4 regions of the Shewanella sp. GXUN23E genome follow, and region 1 is predicted to be linked to each of the others. Evidence: predicted binding sites of a transcription regulator. Region 1 holds the regulator's gene; each other region holds the start of a gene.
What was found. Region 1 encodes sigma-54, which starts transcription at its own class of promoters, with help from an activator protein. Its sites were predicted from a motif close to GTTGGCACGNNNNTNGNNT; they were not measured.

Region 1 (5,092 bases):
AGAACTTCGATCGGCATGAATTCCCCCCTGCTACCGATTTTTCTTGATAGAGATTAGTCAGGTAAAACTGATGTCTGCCGCAGGCAGGGTGCCGCAATGGCACAGTGCAGACAGGCGCATATGATAGCCCAGCTATCGGAATTATACAGATTTTTTGCTACTGGCCTTCGTCAAAACGGGCATTGATCAGGGCGCAGATGGCATCCATGGCAGCTTGCGCGTCTTGCCCTTCGGCGGTCAGTGAGATGGTTTTACCCTGACCGGATGCCAGCATCAGCAGACCCAGTACACTGGCGGCACTGGCGGTCTTCTCACCGTTGGATAAGGTCACTTCAGCGTCAAACTGGCCCGCCAGTACCGCCAGCTTGGTGGCGGCTCTGGCGTGCAGACCCAGTTGATTGCAGATGGTTACCTGGCGCTCAAGTTTCATGTTTGCTCAGCTCACGATGCCGAACTTTGACCGTATGCTGGCCCTGGGCGATACGCTTGGCCAGCTGCTCGGCGATAAATACCGATCTGTGCTGACCGCCGGTACAGCCGATGGCGATGGTCAGATAACTGCGGTTATTGCGTTCAAGATGAGGCAGCCAGGTTTCCAGCAGATTTTCAATCTGCCAGATGAATTTATTGACCAGCGTCTGGCGGTTCAAGAAGTCCTGTACCGGTTGATCCAGTCCGGTCAGCGGTCGCAGCTCCGGCTCCCAGTGGGGATTGGGTAAAAAGCGCACGTCGAACATGAAGTCTGCTTCGGCAGGCATGCCATGTTTGAAGCCAAAGGATTCAAAGGTAATAACCAGCTCTTTTTCAACGTGTCCCATCAGAATTTGCCGGACCTGATCGCTCAGTTCGTAAACATTCAGATGTGAGGTGTCAATGAAATGGTCCATCATCTTGGACAGCGGGGCCAGCAGCTGGCCTTCCAGTTTGATGGCTTCCTGCAGAGAGCTTTGGTTGCGTGATAAAGGGTGCAGGCGTCGGGTTTCGCTGTAGCGTTTCAGCAGGATATCATCACCTGAATACAGGAAAAAACTGGTGATCTCAGTATTGCTCAGTGACTTGAGTTGTTGCTCCAGCACCTTATCCTGATTTTTCAGATTGCGCACATCCACACTGATGGCGACCTGTTCAGTGGTGCTTTTGAGTTGCTCCATCAAGCTGCCAATCAGCGACAGCGGCAAATTATCCACACAGTAGTAGCCCAGATCTTCCAGCGCTCTTAAGGCAACAGATTTTCCTGAGCCACTGCGGCCCGATACGATAACCAATTTCATGCGGTAATAACCCGGAACAGTTCTGCGTCATCCTGCGCTTTGCGCAGTTGCTTAACCACTTGTTTGTCGCTGAGCTTTTCAGCCATTGCAGCGAGTGTTGCCAGATGAGTCTGACATTGCTCGGCTGGAACCAGCAGGGCAAAAAGAATATCGACCGGTTGATTGTCGATGGCATCGAAGGGAACGGGTTCGGTGCATTTCACCAGGACGGCGATGGGATGATCAATAGTCGTCAGTTTGCCGTGAGGAATAGCAATACCGTTTCCGATTCCTGTGCTGCCAACTTTCTCCCGGGCAAGCAGACTTTCGAATACTTCCTGGGAGGAAAGGGTGGGGTACTGAGCCGCGATAAGATCGCTTACCAGCTCAAGTACTTTTTTCTTACTGCCCGGAGTGGCACAGGAGGCACACTCCGGCTGCAGGATGGTACGAAGTTCCATCGTTAGTGTTTTGTCAGTTTCTCTTTGTGTTTAATCACCTGACGATCAAGTTTGTCGATCAGGGCGTCTATTGCGGCATACATATCTTCATGTTCTGAAGTTGCGAAAATTTCGCCGCCGTTTATATGCAGTTTTGCTTCTGCAATTTGCTGAAGTTTCTCAACATTCAATACAACGTGCACATTATTGATCTGTTCAAAATGGCGTTCAAGCTTGGTGAATTTGCTTTCCACATATTCCCGCAGAGAGTCTGTAATCTCGATATGGTGTCCAGTCAGGTTGATTTGCATAGATAGCTACCTCCTTTATTCCGGGTAGGGTTATAAACTCTTACGCTGGTTGGAAGGCGGAATCAGCATCGCTTCTCGGTATTTGGCGATAGTCCGTCTGGCAACATTTATTCCCTGTTCTGCCAGAAGTTCTGCCATCTTGCTGTCGCTTAATGGTTTCTTCTGGTTTTCGGCTGCCACTAGCTTTTTGATAAAAGCACGAATGGCAGTGGACGAGCATTCTCCACCATCTTCAGTTCCAACATGGCTGGAGAAGAAATACTTTAATTCGAAAATCCCTCTTGGGGTATGCATATATTTTTGCGTGGTCACCCTGGAAATGGTGGACTCATGCATTTCAACCGCTTCGGCAATATCGTTGAGTACCATAGGTTTCATGGCCTCTTCGCCGAACTCAAAAAATCCCTGTTGAAACTGCACGATACAATTGGCCACTTTCAGCAGTGTATCGTTACGGCTCTCCAGACTTTTAATAAACCACTTGGCTTCCTGCAAATGGCCGCGAATGAACTGGCTGTCAGCCTGGCTGCGCGTGCTGCGGGCCATGGCTGCATAATGCTGGTTGACATTCAGTTTGGGCATGCAATCGGGGTTGAGCTCCACTACCCAGCGGCCATGCTTCTTGGATACGGATACATCTGGGATTACATACTCATCGTTATCCCGGCTGATGAGCAGACCTGGCCGTGGATTCAGGGTCTGGATGAGGTTAATGGCCTCACGCAGATCATCTTCCTTAAGGCGGGTCTTGCGCATCAGAGTGCGGAAATCGCGGTTGGCAATCAGCTCCAGATGCTCACGGATAAGTAAGCGGGCATGCTCAATGTGGGGAGTCTCTGCCGCAAACTGATTGAGCTGGATCAGCAGACACTCGCTCAAATCCCTGGCAGCCACGCCCACAGGATCGAAGTGCTGGATACGCTTGAGTACCGCTTCAACTTCATCGAGTTCAGTGTCCTCATCTCCCAAGGCTTCGAGGATCTCCTGCGTGCTTTGAGTCAGGTACCCTCGGTCATCGATCGCCTCAATAATGGCGGTGGCGATGGCGTAATCGTTCTCGGAAAAGGGCGTCAGGTTTTTCTGCCATTCCAGATGTTCATACAGACCTTCACTGGTTTCCCCCTGAAATGGCATATCATCATCACGCACTGCGGGGCCGGCAGCGACTGGAGCGGCAGTGAAGACTTCATCCCAGGTGGTGTCCATGGGCAGCTCGTCCGGCATGGCTTCCTGGGTGATGGCGTCTGATGTTTCGACACTTGAGCTGTGCTGCATCGGCTCTGAATCGTCAGGCTCATCAAATTCCGCTGAGTTGTCACCCTCGTTGTCATTCAGCTCTGAGTCATATTGTTCTTCATCCATCTCCAGCAAAGGATTGGATTCCAGCGCCTGTTGGATTTCCTGCTGGAGTTCCAGAGAAGACAATTGCAACAGGCGGATGGCCTGCTGCAGTTGAGGCGTCATGGTTAACTGCTGACCCAGTTTAAGCTGGAGAGACGCTTTCATCTTTACCGCAAATCCCTGTATAGAGTGGTTTTAATAGAAATTCTCGAGAACCGGTATGTCCATCGGTCTGAGGAAAGTGCGTATCCTTGCTGTCCCGGCATGGCTGCTGCACTGGCGCCGGGACACATGAATTAACTATAGCCTGAATTGTTCACCCAAGTACACAGCGCGCACCTGCTGGTTATCAAGGATTTCCGCCGGTGTGCCTTCGGCAATCAGATTGCCGTGGCTGACGATATAAGCGTGTTCGCAAACATCCAGGGTTTCCCGCACGTTATGGTCGGTGATCAGTACCCCCAGACCACGGCTCTTGAGCTGTTCGATGATCTTCTTGATGTCGATAACCGAGATCGGATCAACCCCGGCGAATGGTTCATCCAGCAGAATGAACTTGGGATTGGCTGCCAGCGCCCTGGCAATTTCCACCCGCCGGCGTTCACCGCCTGACAGGGCCATCCCCATGGAATCGCGGATATGGGTGATGTTGAACTCTTCCAGCAGATGTTCCAGTTGTTCTTCCCGTTGCTCATTGGTCAGTGCCTTGCGGGTTTGCAGGACTGCCATGATATTGTCGCGGACGGACAACTTACGGAAGATACTGGCTTCCTGAGGCAGGTAGCCGATACCCTTGCGGGCGCGCATATGCATGGGATCCAGCGTCAGGTCTTCATCATTGATGTAGATAGCACCCTTGTCGCTTTTGACCAAGCCAACCACCATATAAAATGTGGTGGTCTTGCCGGCACCGTTGGGGCCGAGCAGACCGACGATCTGACCGGTTTTCACTTCCAGGCTGACGTCCTTGACGACCTGACGATTCTTGTAGCTTTTGGCAAGATGCTCTGCTTTCAGCGTCAGTTCACTCATGAATCCGGCTGCCCCTGCTTTTTGTCTTTGCTGGAAGGTTTGTTGTCGTCCAGAGGCTTGATGTCATTCTGGAAGTTTTCAGGCTTGATGACAGTGTGCACCCGATCGTCAGGATTCTGATTACCCTGTGCGGTCATCTGTTGCAATTCAATGTCGTAGACGATTTTGGGCGCACTGACTTTGCTGCCATCCTGCTCGATTTCAGCATCGCCCATCAGGGTCAGTACCCGCTTGCTGATGTTGTAGCGGATCTCATTGGCACTGGCAGTGGCAGGACGATGATTGTCCAGCATCTGGGTGTAGGTAGCCGGTTTGCCGGTGGCGATAAGAATGGTTTCTCCATCCCCCTGGCTGGCGCTGAGCTCATCGGCCTGAATTTTGATACTGCCCTGGGTGACTGTCACCGGGCCTGAGTACACCACCCGTTTGTTCTTGATATCGGCAAACTGGCTGGGTGCCTTGATGTGCACTTCCTTGGTGAGATCGTCCGTAGCCGCCAGTGCGCCCCAACTCAGGGTGCACAGGAGTGCCGCAAAAAATGTCTTAGTTTGGTTCATAGATTCCTGTTACCTGATTCAGCAGCTTAACTGTCTGCGCATTCAGATCGGCATAAAGCCCTGTACCTTCTACTTTAAAATTGCTGCCATCTACCTGGATTACGCGATCAGAGCGCATGATCATGGTATCCAGATCCAGCTGCAGGTAGCTGGTTTTCAGC
Region 2 (5,092 bases), on a different contig from region 1:
TATGACAACTGATATCACCACACTGCTGGATTCTCAGCGTCAGGCACTGGCAAAGCTCCACGAAATCATCAGCGATGAAAAGCAAGCACTCAGCGAACAACAGGCTGAGTCTTTGCTTGCGCTTGCTCAGCAGAAACACTCCCTGCTGCAACAGCTGCAACAATTCGATGCCCAGCTCTCAAAACATCCAGACCGAGCTCGCCTGACCATGGACTTGGCTGATGCCGTGGCCGATATCAAAGATGCGCTGGCCCGTTGCCAATCGGCCAATGAAGCCAATGCCAAACTGATAGAGATGAATCTGGCCAGTATTAATCGCCTGACCTGCGCCCTTCAGGCCAGCCGCAATGCCAGCAGCCTCACCTATGATGGCAAAGGTAAAACCTCCACCATTTCAACGCTGGGCAATAATCTTAAAGTCTGACCCGAACGGGCTATTTCAGTTAGCCCAGTGACATCCCCCCTAGCGATAGACTAGCTGGCTTGAGGTTTGAGTATTCATTCTGTGTTGCATCACTACCGCTCTCACACAGCTATCGGATCTCTCCATCAAGACCTTTTCGAGCTGCGCCGCAGTGCCCGCCATGCCTTAACTCTCAGGTCGCCATTCGCGGATTACCTGCAGACACGAATGGCTGACAATAGCCGGCGCCGATAAACAGCAGACACGCGCCGATAAATCGTGCGCCCGTTTACGTTCATCAGCTGTCACGTCCTGATTCATATCCAGAACCGCAACTGAATCCCGCACGCAGGTGCACCAACCTCTTGGTATCGCCTACATTTTCAAACAAGAAACGCTATCCGAGCCCATGATGGGTCACTGAAACAGTGAACAACAGGAAGGTGCAAAAGGAAGTAAAAAAGCCATGTAACATGTTGATGCGGATATTGATGCCTATTGCCAGGATCCGATAGTTGCAGCGAGTCGCTTGCAGGCATCTTAAATACAGGAGCCCTGCAATTTTCTGTACGGGACAGAGATAGCCAAGGCATCTGATATCTCGGTACCTCTTTGCATCTCTTCACGCATTTGAGCATTAACAAAAACTCAAAGGGCTCCGCATGGGAGCCCCAAGACCAGTACCAGAACATCAGAAGTAGGTGACCGACTTCACCCGCTGCGAGCGGTTTTCCTGCTGATACAGATCCCACACCAAACCAAAATCCAGTTCCAGTTCAGTCACATAATGGTCACCGGCCGGATAACTTTTTACCACGCGGGCACCACGGATCAGACCGCTGACACTGGCTTTAACATCATCACTTTTTAACAACCAATCTCCCACCTGACTGCTGGCGGACAACTGCTGACCATAGACCTGTTCGGCCAATTCACGATAGGCCTCGATTTTGGAAGCCTGCATCGCCATCAACACTCTGTGACTCTGCTGATCTGACGGTTGGGTCGCCAGGGGTGCATAGCCAATTGCGGTCAACTTGGGAAAAGTTTTGGGGGCTTCGGTTTCCCACTGTACATACTTGTCATTACTGCTGCATGCGCCCAGCAGTAACACCATTGCCAATACCAAGATTCTCATTGTCTGTCTCCCAACATCTGTACCTGCCCATATCCGGGCTGTTCATAGCGATACAGCAATCCTTTATCCGACACGACTTTCTGTGATGCCGTCAGATAGGCGCCAAGTTCCTGATAGCTGGCATAAGCTGACGCCGCCGACACTACCCGGTTATTGCCCAAATCAATCAGCCTGGCATTGAGTTGCAGCCCATGGATATCCAGGCTCATGGTTGACACCAGACCGTACTCCACCAGCACATCACCGGGCAGCAATCGCCAGTCGCGGGAGAGCAACAGATTTCCGGCATCGGTAATACGCATGGCTTCGGCAACATTCACATCCACCACGTTGAAATGCCTGTTGTGCAGCTCAGCCATCATCCCCTGTTGCAGTTGTTGCCCCAGCGCATTGACATCCTGCATATTGCCGACCATCACCGGCGTTGCGACCACAACCGGTTGGCTTGGGCGCAGGGCATCATTATTGAGCACCAGCTCCAGCACAGTGCGGCTGGCCAAATGATTGACAGCAGAACGCGGAGGCTTGCCATATTCATGCTGCAGGCTCATGGGGTCCGGCCCGGATGTTTGTGCGGCACAGGCCCCCACCAGCAAAAGCAGGGGCAACAATTTCATTTGTTTGAACATGATGTCGTCCTTTATCACAGACGTGCTGACAATATAGTTGCTCTGATACTGTATCGGCCACTAGGTCCCGGACTTTACCCTGATTTTCCAGCGCAACCGACGCACCACAGGTTCCATTCTGGCATGAGGCATGGTTATTGCTTAACTATTACTTAGATAGCGCTTATTAGTGCAACTGGCTTTCGTTCACGACTGCGAAACGCCAACAGAATGACGTTGGAGAGGACACATACCATGCGGATTTATATTGCCCTGTTTGCCACGCTGCTTGCCTGGCCGCTGCAGGCTGGCTGGATCACCGCGCAGGGCAGCGCCCAAATCATGGATGGCGACATCCCCAAAGCCAGAGAAGAGGCAATTGCTCAGGCCATCAGCTATGCCTCTTTGCAAACCGGTATTTCGGTCAGCAGTCAGCAGCAGGTCACAGATGGCCGTTTGACCATGGATCAATTCACCCTGACATCGTCCCTGAACAATCCGGATATTCAAATTATCAGCGAGTCCATTCGTGACGATCTGCTCACCATCAATCTGAAAATTGCCGCCCGTGACAACAGTGCCAGCCAATGTATGGAAAACTCGGTCAAAGCCGCCATATTGCTTCCCCAAAGCCTGCTCAGCCAACGTCAGCAGCTCAGCTATGGGCAACTGTTGGGGTTTGAATCAGCCTTGTCCACACAATTGGGACAACTTATCGATAAGCAGTCCAGAGCAGCATTCACTCACCTGCACGCCGATGACAAGCTTGATTTGAGTCAGGCTCTGGCCGATACCACTGGCTACAGTTTGCCAACCTGGCTGACCGAACACACCGACAGCCAGTATCTACTGTTGCCGACAGTCAAAGATCTGTCAGTACTGCCGCCTGAGTCGAGTTTGCTGGGTCTTTGGCAACATACACCACTGCGAAATTTCAGCATCAACCTGGCGCTGTATCATGGCATCAGTGGGGAGAAAATCTGGAGTCAGGACTACCATACTCAGGCGGAATGGAATTTTCCGCTGCAGGCCAGTGTTCCTCCCGCTCAGAGTCAGTTCTGGGAATCGGTATTTGGACGGGAAGTCAGAAAAACCCTGAGTAATGCCGTCAAAGACATAGACAATGCCCTGATCTGCAGGCCGGTACTGGGACAGGTCGTGGCCCGGGATAACAACCGCATTATTGTCAATCTGGGACGCAGACACGGCGTACGGCCGGGCGACAAGTTCAAGCTGGTACAGCAGCAACAAATTACCGACAGATATGATCGCCACAAGGCTCTGGCTCACGACAGCAACGTGTCTGTCACCATAGATCAGGTCACCGAAATGAGTGCCACAGCGCCGCTGACGGCAGCGCCTGGGGCGCTGGCCATTCAACTCAACGATCTGGCGATAAAACAGTAAGGAATCAATATGACAGACCTGTTGCAGCTTAATCTGCAGGTCATTGCACAGCGCTGGCCAGCAATAGCAGGCCAGCTCGCGCCCCTGTCCACAGACAGCCTCAATGCCACTCTCGTTGAGGGGCTGGAGCAAACGATCAGCATTAACGGACTGCAATTATCCAGTCGGCACGGACGTATCAGAGAGGCCGCATTACTCTGCAGTCAGGTGCCCCGGGACACCGAAAGTCTGCATCTTTATGGCACTGGCATGGGCGATGTTGCCATTTATCTGCTGGAAAACCATCCTCTGCAATCCCTTTATGTCCATCTGATGAACCTGAAAGTGTTCAAACTGCTGCTGACATACACCAACCAAAGTGAATGGCTGAGTGACCCCAGGGTACAACTGATCGCCACGCCCGACAGCGACTATCCCAAACAGCCGAATATTGCAATTCCCCCCGAACTGGCACTGTGTGATGAAGATTACTCAGTGGTGCGCGATATGTTGGTGTATGAACTCAATCGCGAGCACGTTAACCATAACCGCAGTCAACAAATAGACAGATACAAACACAGACTGGCGAGCAACCGCGGCAATCTGCAGGCCGATGCCGATGTCTCAGTCATGACCGCAGATTACCACTGCCAGCAGGCGCTGGTTATCGCCGCCGGTCCCAGTTTGGAAGAGCATTACCAAGCTCTGTTACAAATCAGCAAGCGGCCACGTTCACAGAGACCTTTGCTTATTGCCGTAGACACAGCTGTAAAAGGCCTGCACAGCAAGGGCATTCAGGCAGACGTGATTGTTACTGTGGATGAGCTTATTACGGCGCAGATCATTAATCTGGAAAACTGCGAAGGCTGTGCGCTGGTGTATATGGCCAAAACCGACCCAGAACTTATCGCACACTGGCCCGGCCCCAGGTTTAACGCCCATTCAGATCTGCCAAGGGATGACAAACTGGCTGCGGATATTCCCAAAACCCGGTTGTTTCTCAATGGCAGCGTAGTACACCCCGCGATACATCTGGCACTGTTACTGGGAGCTCAGGACATCACTCTGATTGGTGCCGACTTTGGCTATGTCGGCAAAAAGGCTCATGCTTTCTGGCAACCCAATATCATTGGAGGCGGTTTTCAGGACACGGGCCACAGGGTTCTCGATGGTCACGGCGGGCAACTGCCTACAGCATTGAACCTGCGAGCCTATTTAAGAGCGCTTGAGCACTTTATCCGCAAATATCCGCACATCAAATTTTACCGCGCCAGTCTGAATGGCGCCGATATCAAAGGAACCACCTTCAGGGCACTGAATCATGACTAAAGCCTCTCTTACCAAGCGACTCCAGCAGGCAGCCACCGCTTTTCGCCTTGGGCAGGAAGGCCGCGGCAATGGCTTATATCGGGAGATTATTGATGATATTCAACAACTGATACAGACCTCCCCTCATCAGGCAGAGTATCTCCCGTTATTAAGCAGACTATTGCAGGCCCAGCAGCGTCATGACTGGCTCGATATCGCCGATACCCTGGAATATGAAATCACCGCACT
Region 3 (5,092 bases), on a different contig from region 1:
ATCTCTGGTTGATATTTTCCGTGAGGCGCTGGCGGTGATTGTGGTTATCGTCTCTGCCGTAGTGGTGCCCGGGCTGCTGGTTGGCCTGGTGGTTGCGGTGTTTCAGGCTGCAACCTCCATCAACGAACAGACCCTCAGTTTCCTGCCCCGTTTGCTGGTGACTCTGCTGGCGCTGATGTTCCTCGGCCACTGGCTTATCCAGAAGTTGATGGACTTCTTTATGGAGATCGTGCACCTCATCCCCATTGTGGTGGGCTGAATTGGATATCCTGATGAACACCATCAACGATGCTCTGGCGGGCTATTTGTGGCCCTTTGTCAGGGTATCTTCCATGTTGATGGTGATGGTGATTTTTGGGGCCGCCACAACACCGGCCCGGATCCGTTTACTGGTTGGTGTGGCCATTACTCTTGCCATTGCCCCAGTGTTGCCACCCATGCCGGGCATTGAGCTGTTTTCACTGCCGGCTGTCTTTGTTATTGCGCAGCAAATTCTGATTGGTACTGCCATGGGGCTGGTGACCATACTGCTGGTACAGACCTTTGTGCTGACCGGGCAGATCATCGGGATGCAAACCAGCCTAGGCTTTTCTTCCATGGTGGATCCCTCTTCCGGACAGCAGGTTCCCGCCGTAGGCAATCTGTTCTTGTTGCTGACTACCATGATTTTTCTGGCCGTGGATGGTCACCTTTTGCTGATCCGCATGATGGTGGCAAGTTTCGACACGCTGCCCGTGTCTATGTCCGGAATAAGCGTGGAAAACTATCGCTCGCTGGCATTATGGGGCAGCACTATGTTTGCTTCCGCGCTGACAATGGCGATGTCATCCATCGTGGCATTGCTGATGATCAACCTGTCTTTTGGGGTGATGACCCGGGCTGCACCGCAACTCAATATTTTCTCCATTGGCTTTCCGGTGACCATGATAAGCGGTTTGGTCATTTTGTGGCTGACGCTGTCTCCTGTGATGGCGCATTTTGAACAAATATGGGACAGCGCTCAGGCTCTGCTGTGCGATCTGGTGAATCTGCAGTGTAAGGTCGATGGAGGCCCCTGATGGCAGAGAATGATACCAGTCAGGAAAGGACTGAAGAGGCGACCCCCAAACGATTGCAGGATGCGCGTTCCAAAGGGCAGGTGGCCAGATCCAAGGAGCTGGGGACTGCCGCAGTACTGCTGTCCGCGGCTGTCGGCTTTATGGTTACCGGACCGTCGCTGGCACAGGCGCTCGACCGGGTGATGACGCAACTGTTAACCCAGACCCGGGAGCAGGTATTTGACACCAGTCAGATGTTTAATATCTGGAAGATGATTTTCAGTGAACTGGCTTTTCCGGTATTGGTGCTGGTGGGTATTCTGGCGCTGGTTTCTTTTGCCGGAAATGTGCTGCTGGGAGGCATTACTTTTTCCACCTACGCCATTCTGCCCAAAGCCTCAAAAATGAGTCCCCTCGCCGGTTTTAAACGTATGTTTGGGGTACAGGCCCTGGTTGAACTGGCAAAGGGGCTGGCGAAATTTTCAGTGGTTGCGGTGACCGCATACGTACTGCTGTCGCTGTACTTCGACGAAATCCTGTCGCTCTCGCGCGAGTACATGCCCGGCAATATGCATCATGCGCTGGATCTGCTGGTGTGGCTGTTTTTGCTGCTGTCATCTTCTATCCTGCTGATTGTCATCATCGATGTGCCATTCCAGATTTGGAATCACAATAAACAGTTGAAGATGACCAAACAGGAGGTGAAAGACGAATACAAGGACACTGAAGGCAAGCCTGAAGTGAAAGGACGGGTGCGCCAAATGCAGCGCGAGATGGCGCAGCGACGCATGATGGCCAATATTCCCACTGCCGATGTGATTGTGGTAAACCCGGAACATTATGCGGTGGCGGTAAAATATGATGTCAGCAAATCGCCGGCGCCATACGTGGTGGCCAAGGGCGTAGATGAAGTTGCTTTTAAAATCAGGGAAATCGCCAGGGAATATGAGATCCCCATCGTCTCGGCTCCTCCGTTGGCCAGAGCGATTTATCACAGCACCAAAATTGACCAGCAGGTGCCAGAGGGATTGTTTACCGCTGTGGCTCAGGTACTGGCATATGTGTTCCAGCTCAGACAATTCCAGCAGGGCAAAGGACGTCGCCCTACGCCCATTCCCATGAATCAACCCATTCCGGATGACTTGAAGCACTAATGCCAATGCTCTGATGTATAAGTTAATGTTCTCTCTGATTCTCTTTTGTCTCACAGGGGGACGGCGAAGAAGCGTATCGGTGAATTCCCGTTGTACTTACCTGAGCATCAGTATTCTTTAAACTTGGTGCGCTATTTGCTTTTTCGGTGTTGATGTCAAATATCAGTCGGAACAGCAGATGGATGTAAGAGCGACACTTGGGCGGGTCAAAGAGGTCAGGCCCAAACACCTGAAGGGGATAGGTACACCGGCGTTGGTGCTTGCTGCACTGGCTATGGTGGTGCTGCCGATGCCGGCGTTTTTGCTGGATATTCTGTTTTCTTTCAACATTGCTCTGGCGCTGGTGGTGCTGCTGGTCTCCATTTATACCCAAAGGCCATTGGATTTCGCCGCCTTTCCGACTGTCCTGCTGATCGCAACTCTGCTCAGGCTGGCACTGAACGTCGCCTCAACCCGTGTGGTACTGCTGGACGGGCACAATGGCGGTGACGCGGCCGGTGCGGTTATCGAAGCATTTGGTTCAGTGGTTATCGGCGGCAATTACGCTGTCGGTCTGGTGGTGTTCCTCATTCTTATCATCATCAACTTTGCCGTGGTGACCAAAGGTGCCGGGCGAATTTCCGAAGTCAGTGCCCGCTTTACGCTGGATGCCATGCCCGGCAAGCAGATGGCCATCGATGCTGATCTGAATGCGGGGATTATCAACCAGGAACAGGCCCGCCAGCGCCGTGAAGAGGTTACTAGGGAAGCGGATTTTTACGGTGCGATGGACGGTGCCTCCAAGTTTGTCAAAGGTGACGCCATTGCGGGTATTCTGATCCTGATTATCAATATCCTCGGCGGCTTTATCATCGGCATGTTGCAACATGACATGGATTTCAGCAGCGCCGCTGAAATCTACACTTTGCTGACTATCGGTGATGGTCTGGTCGCTCAGATCCCGGGGCTGTTGCTGTCGATTGCGGCGGCCCTGATGGTAACCCGCCAGAATGAGACCGGCGATATGGGGCAGATGGTAATGAGTCAGATGTTTGACAGCCCCAAGGCACTGGCGATTGCATCTGGTGTCCTGCTGGTGATGGGGCTGGTGCCCGGTATGCCTCATCTGGTGTTTCTCTCGTTTGCTGCACTGACTGGCTATGGCGCCTGGTTTATCAAAAGTCGTGCCGAGCAAAAGACGCGCGAAGCGCTGGAGAAAACAAAGCAGGGACAGATTGATCCTGCTCAGAGTCAGCCCCGTGAACTCAGTTGGGATGATGTGCAGCATGTCGATACCATTGGGCTGGAGGTAGGATACCGACTCATTCCTTTGGTGGATAAAAGCCAGGGCGGAGAGCTGCTGGGACGGATTAAGGGCGTGCGTAAGAAGTTGTCGCAGGAGCTGGGGTTTCTGGTTCCGGCAGTACATATCCGCGACAACCTGGATTTGGCGCCCAATGCGTACCGGATTTCGCTGATGGGGGTGGTGGTCGGTGAGGCTGAAGTACGTCATGACTGCGAGCTGGCGATCAATCCCGGCCAGGTCTTTGGCAAGTTGGAAGGTACTGTGACCAGAGATCCCGCGTTTGGCTTGGAAGCTGTGTGGGTGGAGCCAGCGAAGCGTGAGCACGCCCAGTCACTGGGATACACAGTGGTGGATGCTTCCACTGTGGTTGCTACCCACATCAGTCAATTGCTGACCAATAATGCGGCCAAGTTGCTGGGTTATGAAGAGGTTCAGCAGTTGCTGGACATTCTTGGTAAACACTCACCCAAACTGGTCGATGGCTTTATTCCAGAGGTCATGAGTCTGGGTAATGTCGTTAAGGTGATGCAGAACCTGTTGAATGAAGGGGTCTCTATTCGTGATTTGCGTACCATAGTGCAGACCTTGCTGGAATATGGTCCACGCAGCAATGATACCGAGGTGTTGACCGCGGCGGTGCGAATTGCGCTCAAACGAATGATCGTTCAGGAGATCTCAGGCCCCGAGCTGGAAATCCCTGTCATAACATTGGCGCCAGAGCTGGAACAGATGTTGCATCAGTCTATGCAGGCAACCGGCGGTGACGGGCCAAATATCGAACCCGGACTGGCTGAGCGCATGCAACAATCCCTGGCCGATGCAGCTTCACGTCAGGAAATGGTTGGGCAACCGGCCATTTTGCTGACTTCGGGCATGTTGCGCTCGACCTTGTCGCGGTTTGTGAAATACACCATCCCCAATATGCGGGTGATCTCTTATCAGGAAGTACCTGATGAGAAACAAATCAGAATTGTGTCCGCCGTCGGTCAATAGAGGGTTGAGAAGTGAAAATTAAACGATTTTTTGCCAAAGACATGAGAACGGCGCTGGCACAGGTCAAAGATACCCTGGGTTCTGATGCGGTGATCATGTCGAACAAAAAAGTCGCCGGTGGCATCGAAATTGTCGCAGCCGTGGATTATGACGATCCCAAGCCAAGAACAACCGGTATAATGGCGGATGTTGCTGATGATCGCGTCTCACTTGGCCAGTCCAATGTCGTCAAGGCGCGCAGTCAGGCACCGACGGCTGCTCAAAACGTACCGGCGGATTCACTGCAGGCGCTGCTTGAGCGGCAGCAACAACGTCTCACTGAGCAGAGTCGTCAACCGGCTGCAGAACCTGAGTTACCGGCCTGGGCCCGTGGTCTGGGGGACGCCCCAAAAGCGGCACATGTTCAACCTGCCCGTAAAGCCGCTCAGCCTCAGGCGTCCAACGCCGGGGTTGAAGAACTGCGTGAAGAAATGTCTGCACTCCGGGCGCTGCTGACTCATCAGCTTTCCAGCCTGATGTCAGAGCAGCGCCAGCGTCAGGATCCTGTTGGCGCAATGCTGGAGCAACGCCTGTTGCAGGCGGATTTCTCTCCCCAATTGGCGGCGAAGTTATCGGCCTTGAGT
Region 4 (5,092 bases), on a different contig from region 1:
CCTTCCAGTTGCGGCGCCAGCGTCCGGTTAAACCACTGCTTGAGCATTTGATTCTCATACATGAATGACTCCTGACGCAGTGGCTGGATCCCGCCCAGATAATTCATGTCTTTAAGATTCTCGTCGCCGGACAGCAGTACCTCATGCCCCTTCATCACCCGATAACTGAAATCGATTCTGGGAGGATAGATATCTTTCAGAACCCGGATATCGTTGGCAGTGGCACCGAATGTCGGGCGCACATCACCGGCCAGATCCACATTGGTGACCGTCAGTTCGAGTTTTTCGCCATTGGTGAGGACCTTGTCTGCCAGCTTGTTGAGCTGTTTGGTCATGGACTCAAAGGCCCGCTGTTCATACCTGGACTGCAGCTCACCTGACGATTTGATGTCAGTGTATTTGTCTGGCGACTGCCAGGTAATTTTCACCGCGCCATCTTCAGTCACCGGATTGGGGGCTTGTTGGTCATCGGCCAGCACCGTGCCGGGAAGCAGCATGGCAGCCAAAAAAATCGCTTTGATTTTCATTGAATCATCTCCTGCTACTGAGTTCAGTATGCTAACCGAGCCCAAGGCATGTCAGGGGTTGTTGAAGGTTATTGATACGGTACAAAAGTTAACCTGAACCCCTGCTTAATACAATCGGCATTACCGGCTCAGAATGGGAAGCGCTCTGCCAGTTGTGGATAGGTTTTCTTCAATGACTTGGGGCGATCATCAAACTTTTTGCCGGCGGGCGATGATTGACCGGATGAGACGAACGGCAGTTCATGGTCAGTGCGATTTTCGTACAATTGACCGGCCACCAGATCATATTCCTGTAAAAACGGGTAAGGATACTCATCCATCAATGGAAACTCGGGTACCAAGGCCAGCGCATCCGGGTTAAGCACTATTTGCTCGAACCAGTCTTTACCCAGAGAAATCAGATAACTGCGAAATTCCGCGAAGGCATATTCGGTATCCAGTCCGGTGACGACATAGGCGGCGCCCCACACAGACCACTGATAACTGCGGCGCATCTGAATGGCAAAGTGCTTGTCGAATGCGGCCAGTTGCTCATCACTCAGCGGAGCCAGGCGTGCCTGCAGCTGGGCGGTAATTTCTGTGTCTGATTGGTTCAGTGAGGCTCGGGTTACCAGTTGCCAGAATTCTTGTTCGGTCATGAAGGACTCGGATCGGGAGAAAAGCCCCATTTTAATGAAGCAATATGCCCTGTGTCATCCGTCGGCAGCCGGCAGAAAAAAATAACCGACTCAATACGCTCTTTTACACAGCTGCTAATCTTTAAGGCGGGAATACTGTGATGTGCGGTCTGGAGTCACCGGCAATCAGATAGTTTCTGCAATGCGCTGAGGGTTGATTTATGGAACATGTCTCAATTGATCAGTTGTCGATACTGCTTATCGAGCCGTCCTGTGCTCAGCGCAAGATCATCATGAATCAGTTGATGGAAGAAGGGATACACTCCATCAAAACTGCCGGGGATCTGACAACCGGCAAGCAGCTGGCTGAGCAGTTAAAGCCGGATCTGGTTGTCAGCGCCATGCACTTTGCCGATGGTACTGCGCTGGAGCTGGTTGCTCATGTTAAAAGCCACAGCGCCTGTGAAGAAACACAATTTATGCTGATTTCCAGTGAGATCCGCAAAGAGCAGCTGGAAGCCTATCGTCAGTCCGGTGTGGTGGCGATTCTGCCCAAGCCTTTTGAGCTCAGTCATTTGCACTCTGCGCTGCTCTCCACCGTGGATTTACTGGGACATGATGAGCTGGACCTGGACTATCTGGACGTCACCGAGCTGCGGGTATTGCTGGTGGATGACTCCGGGCTGTCCCGCAAGATTATTCGCCGGACGCTTAACACTCTGGGCATGAATGACAACAACATCATTGAAGCCCAGGACGGTAAAGAAGCGATAGGCCTGCTGCAAACCCATGAGTTTGATCTGGTGATTACCGATTACAATATGCCGCTGGTTGATGGTCTGATGCTGGCGAAATATATTCGTCAGTACAGTCAGCAGCCCATGTTACCCATCCTGATGGTGTCGTCAGATGCCAACGAGTCCCATCTCTCCAACGTTGCCAGGCACGGGGTTAATGCCTTGTGTGATAAACCCTTTGAACCGCAATTGGTGCGCAGGCTATTGAAACAATTGCTGGAAGAATGAGATTTTTTGCTATTAACCTTGTTTTAACATCTTCACGAATTCCCATGCTTGTGGCATGGTAACACTGACCCTGTTGGTTCTTGGGTCTTGCTATCTGGTAATCCATAACTGTGATGATGTGAGAAAATAACAATGAACAAGACGGAACTGATCGCCAAAATGGCCGAAAACTCGGAGCTGTCCAAAGCGGACGCGGCCCGTGCCCTGAAATCTTTCGAGCAGGCAATTACTGAAGCCATGCAGGCGGGTGACAAGATCTCAATCCTGGGATTTGGTTCATTTGAGGTGGGCAAACGCGCAGCCCGTACCGGTCGTAACCCTCAAACCGGCAAAGACATTCAAATCCCTGCGGCTAACATACCCAAGTTCAAAGCGGGTAAAGCCCTGCGTGACAGTGTGAATTGATCGTTTTTGGCTGGACACAAGCCCTCATTGTTGAGGGCTTTCTTGTTTTTGGGGCCGCATTCTCTTCATTGCACTGCAAGCGTGCCTGACGCGCCATCGGGAGGCATTGGCAGCCCACCTGCTTGCACCAATACTGCTCATCTTATGGTCTATTGTGGGTCGTATTATTGCTAAAAAACTCATAATACCCATTTTTAACAGTTAGTTAGCTTCTCAACTTCACCGCGGCTTTGATTGCACCTTCACCTGCATCTGCGCTGGCACGCTATTGGCAAACAGTATCAGGTGTCTGATGGTCTGCCCTGAAAGGAAACCGGCTGCCACAGATCAGGGGAATGATGAATTTGAGGAGATAACAATGAAGAAATACGCGTGTCCGGCAGGGATTGTCCTGTGTCTTGTGTCGCTTTCACCACTGGCTCAGGCAGGAGTCTCCGGCAATCTTGGGGTCAGTTCCAATTATCTGTGGCGGGGGATCAGTCAAACCGGTAATGGCAGCGCGGTTCAGGGAGGACTTGATTACAGCCATGACAGCGGTTTTTACGCCGGAACCTGGGTGTCCAACGTCGATTTCGGGGATGACACCAGTTATGAACTGGACCTGTTTGCAGGCTTTTCCGGCGAACTCAGTGAGGGGCTGGCCTATGACCTTGGTTATGTGTTTTACGGCTACCCGGATGCCGATGCCAGCGTAGATTTTGGCGAGCTGTACGCATCTGTGTCATGGCAGTGGCTGACGCTGGGGTATGCCCATATTATTCATGCCGGCAACGCTGTTGCCGGGGATGGGCTGGATGACAAGGATTTGGGCTATTTGAATGCCGATATCAACATTCCTCTGACCGATAAACTGACCCTGACGGCTCACTACGGCTACAGCCATGGTGATGTCAGCGAAGCCTGGTTTGGTACGGATCATTACTCCGATTATTCGTTGGCGCTGGCAGCCAGTACCGAGCTGGGGGAGGTGAGCTTTACGCTGTCGGACACTGATTTGGCGGGAGATGATATCAAAGCCGTGATTGGTTACAGCTATCAGTTCGATTTGTGAGTATAAAAAAGCGCCCTCGGGCGCTTTTTTGAGTCTTCGGCTTATTTGGCCGAAGTTTGATAAATATGTACATCCCGCTGTGGGAATGGAATGCTGATCCCTTCGGCATCGAAGCGCATCTTGACCGCCCGGGTAATATCCCAGTACACATCCCAGTAGTCTTCCGGCTTGGTCCAGGGGCGGACAATGAAGTCCACTGAGGAATCGCCCAGAGTGTGCAGCTTGATGGTAGGCTCCGGATCTTTCAGCACCTTGGGGTGATTGATGACGATATCGTGCAGCACCTGTTCGGTATGCTCAATGTTGTCGGAATAGCTGATACCAAACACCATATCCACGCGGCGCTGATGTTCCACGGTAATATTGTTGATGGTATCGCCCCAGATTTTGTTGTTGGGGACGATCAGGCGTTGGTTATCCAGGGTCATGATGGTGGTGGATACCAGACTCATGTGGCTGACTTTGCCTGTTACCCCGGCGGCGTTAATCAGATCGCCCACATCGAAAGGACGGTAGATGAGGATCATCATGCCGGAAGCAAAGTTGGACAGGGTATCCTGCAGTGCAAAACCAATGATCACACCGGCGATACCGAAACCGGCAAGCAAGGGGCCGAGCTCAAAGCCGAGCTGTGACAGGGCAATCAGCAGCCCGATGGAGTAAACCACCTTACTGGACAGCTTGGTGAAGAAGTCCTGCAGCAGCTTGCTGAAGTTCAGTTTGGAAGTGCTGACCGCGCGACGCACAAAGGACTCTACCAATCGGGCCACCAGGCTGGCGACGAACAGGATCAGCAGGAAAATAAAGACTTTGAATATCAGAGTTGGGCCATGTTCAATCAGCTGGCTTTTGGCCGTGGTCAACCACTGTTGCAACAGACCGGAAGCCACATCTATGTTCAGTACATCCTGGGTGATGTCGCCGCTGACAGAGAACAGGGTCTTTTTCATTTCCGCGGTATTCTGTCCCAGTTCATCCAGCAGTGTGATGATACTGCCAAGGCTGGCGTTACTTTTTTGCAGCCACTCTTTGTAAAGCGCGACTTTGGCGGTTTGCTCAGCGCTGACATCTTTGCCGGCGGCATTGGCATCCTGCACTGCAGCTTTAAGCTGTTGCTGCAGGAAGGTGACCTGGCTTTCCAGATGTTCACCGCGCAGGTCCAGTGCCTGGATCAGTTCAGCCTTGTTGCTGCTGACATCCATTCCTACTTTTTCAGCCCACTTAATGGTTTCCAGCTGGGCACCAAAGAACTGATCACGCTCGGATTCCCGCTTGGCGATCAGCAGAATGGTCTGGCTGTCATCCGCCTGCCCCAGTTCCTGCTTGAGCTTGCTGATATTGTTGGCCAGATAACCCTGTACCTGATTGATAAATTGCAGCTGCTCGGTAATCAGTGGTTCAACCGATTTGGTGTCAACGTCCGGTTGGGCAACCATAGTGGCAATCAGGCTGCGCAGCTCGGTAATT

Region 2: a site for sigma-54 is predicted at 2,295-2,313, ahead of ACRRUX_RS09345 (flagellar assembly protein T N-terminal domain-containing protein). Genes of this name have one in related genera too.
Region 3: a site for sigma-54 is predicted at 2,314-2,332, ahead of flhA (flagellar biosynthesis protein FlhA). Genes of this name have one in related genera too.
Region 4: a site for sigma-54 is predicted at 2,831-2,849, ahead of ACRRUX_RS13845 (TorF family putative porin). Genes of this name have one in related genera too.

The regions. Positions count from the first base shown of each region.
Region 1 is NZ_JBOZWP010000017.1:55,189-60,280, reverse strand. Features, by position in the region: gene mgtE (magnesium transporter) at 1-17, opposite strand, end outside; gene ACRRUX_RS14575 (HPr family phosphocarrier protein) at 158-430, opposite strand; gene rapZ (RNase adapter RapZ) at 420-1,271, opposite strand; gene ptsN (PTS IIA-like nitrogen regulatory protein PtsN) at 1,268-1,711, opposite strand; gene hpf (ribosome hibernation promoting factor) at 1,714-2,001, opposite strand; gene ACRRUX_RS14555 (RNA polymerase factor sigma-54) at 2,032-3,507, opposite strand; gene lptB (LPS export ABC transporter ATP-binding protein) at 3,643-4,374, opposite strand; gene lptA (lipopolysaccharide transport periplasmic protein LptA) at 4,371-4,931, opposite strand; gene lptC (LPS export ABC transporter periplasmic protein LptC) at 4,918-5,092, opposite strand, start outside.
Region 2 is NZ_JBOZWP010000008.1:49,893-54,984, forward strand. Features, by position in the region: gene ACRRUX_RS09330 (flagella synthesis protein FlgN) at 2-424, shown strand; gene ACRRUX_RS09335 (LPP20 family lipoprotein) at 1,095-1,541, opposite strand; gene ACRRUX_RS09340 (FlgO family outer membrane protein) at 1,538-2,170, opposite strand; gene ACRRUX_RS09345 (flagellar assembly protein T N-terminal domain-containing protein) at 2,405-3,556, shown strand; gene ACRRUX_RS09350 (motility associated factor glycosyltransferase family protein) at 3,566-4,864, shown strand; gene ACRRUX_RS09355 (hypothetical protein) at 4,857-5,092, shown strand, end outside.
Region 3 is NZ_JBOZWP010000008.1:10,972-16,063, reverse strand. Features, by position in the region: gene fliQ (flagellar biosynthesis protein FliQ) at 1-259, shown strand, start outside; gene fliR (flagellar biosynthetic protein FliR) at 273-1,058, shown strand; gene flhB (flagellar biosynthesis protein FlhB) at 1,058-2,191, shown strand; gene flhA (flagellar biosynthesis protein FlhA) at 2,370-4,469, shown strand; gene flhF (flagellar biosynthesis protein FlhF) at 4,481-5,092, shown strand, end outside.
Region 4 is NZ_JBOZWP010000016.1:15,159-20,250, reverse strand. Features, by position in the region: gene ACRRUX_RS13865 (DUF3016 domain-containing protein) at 1-527, opposite strand, end outside; gene ACRRUX_RS13860 (DUF4240 domain-containing protein) at 656-1,165, opposite strand; gene ACRRUX_RS13855 (response regulator) at 1,366-2,169, shown strand; gene ACRRUX_RS13850 (HU family DNA-binding protein) at 2,302-2,574, shown strand; gene ACRRUX_RS13845 (TorF family putative porin) at 2,933-3,625, shown strand; gene ACRRUX_RS13840 (mechanosensitive ion channel family protein) at 3,667-5,092, opposite strand, start outside.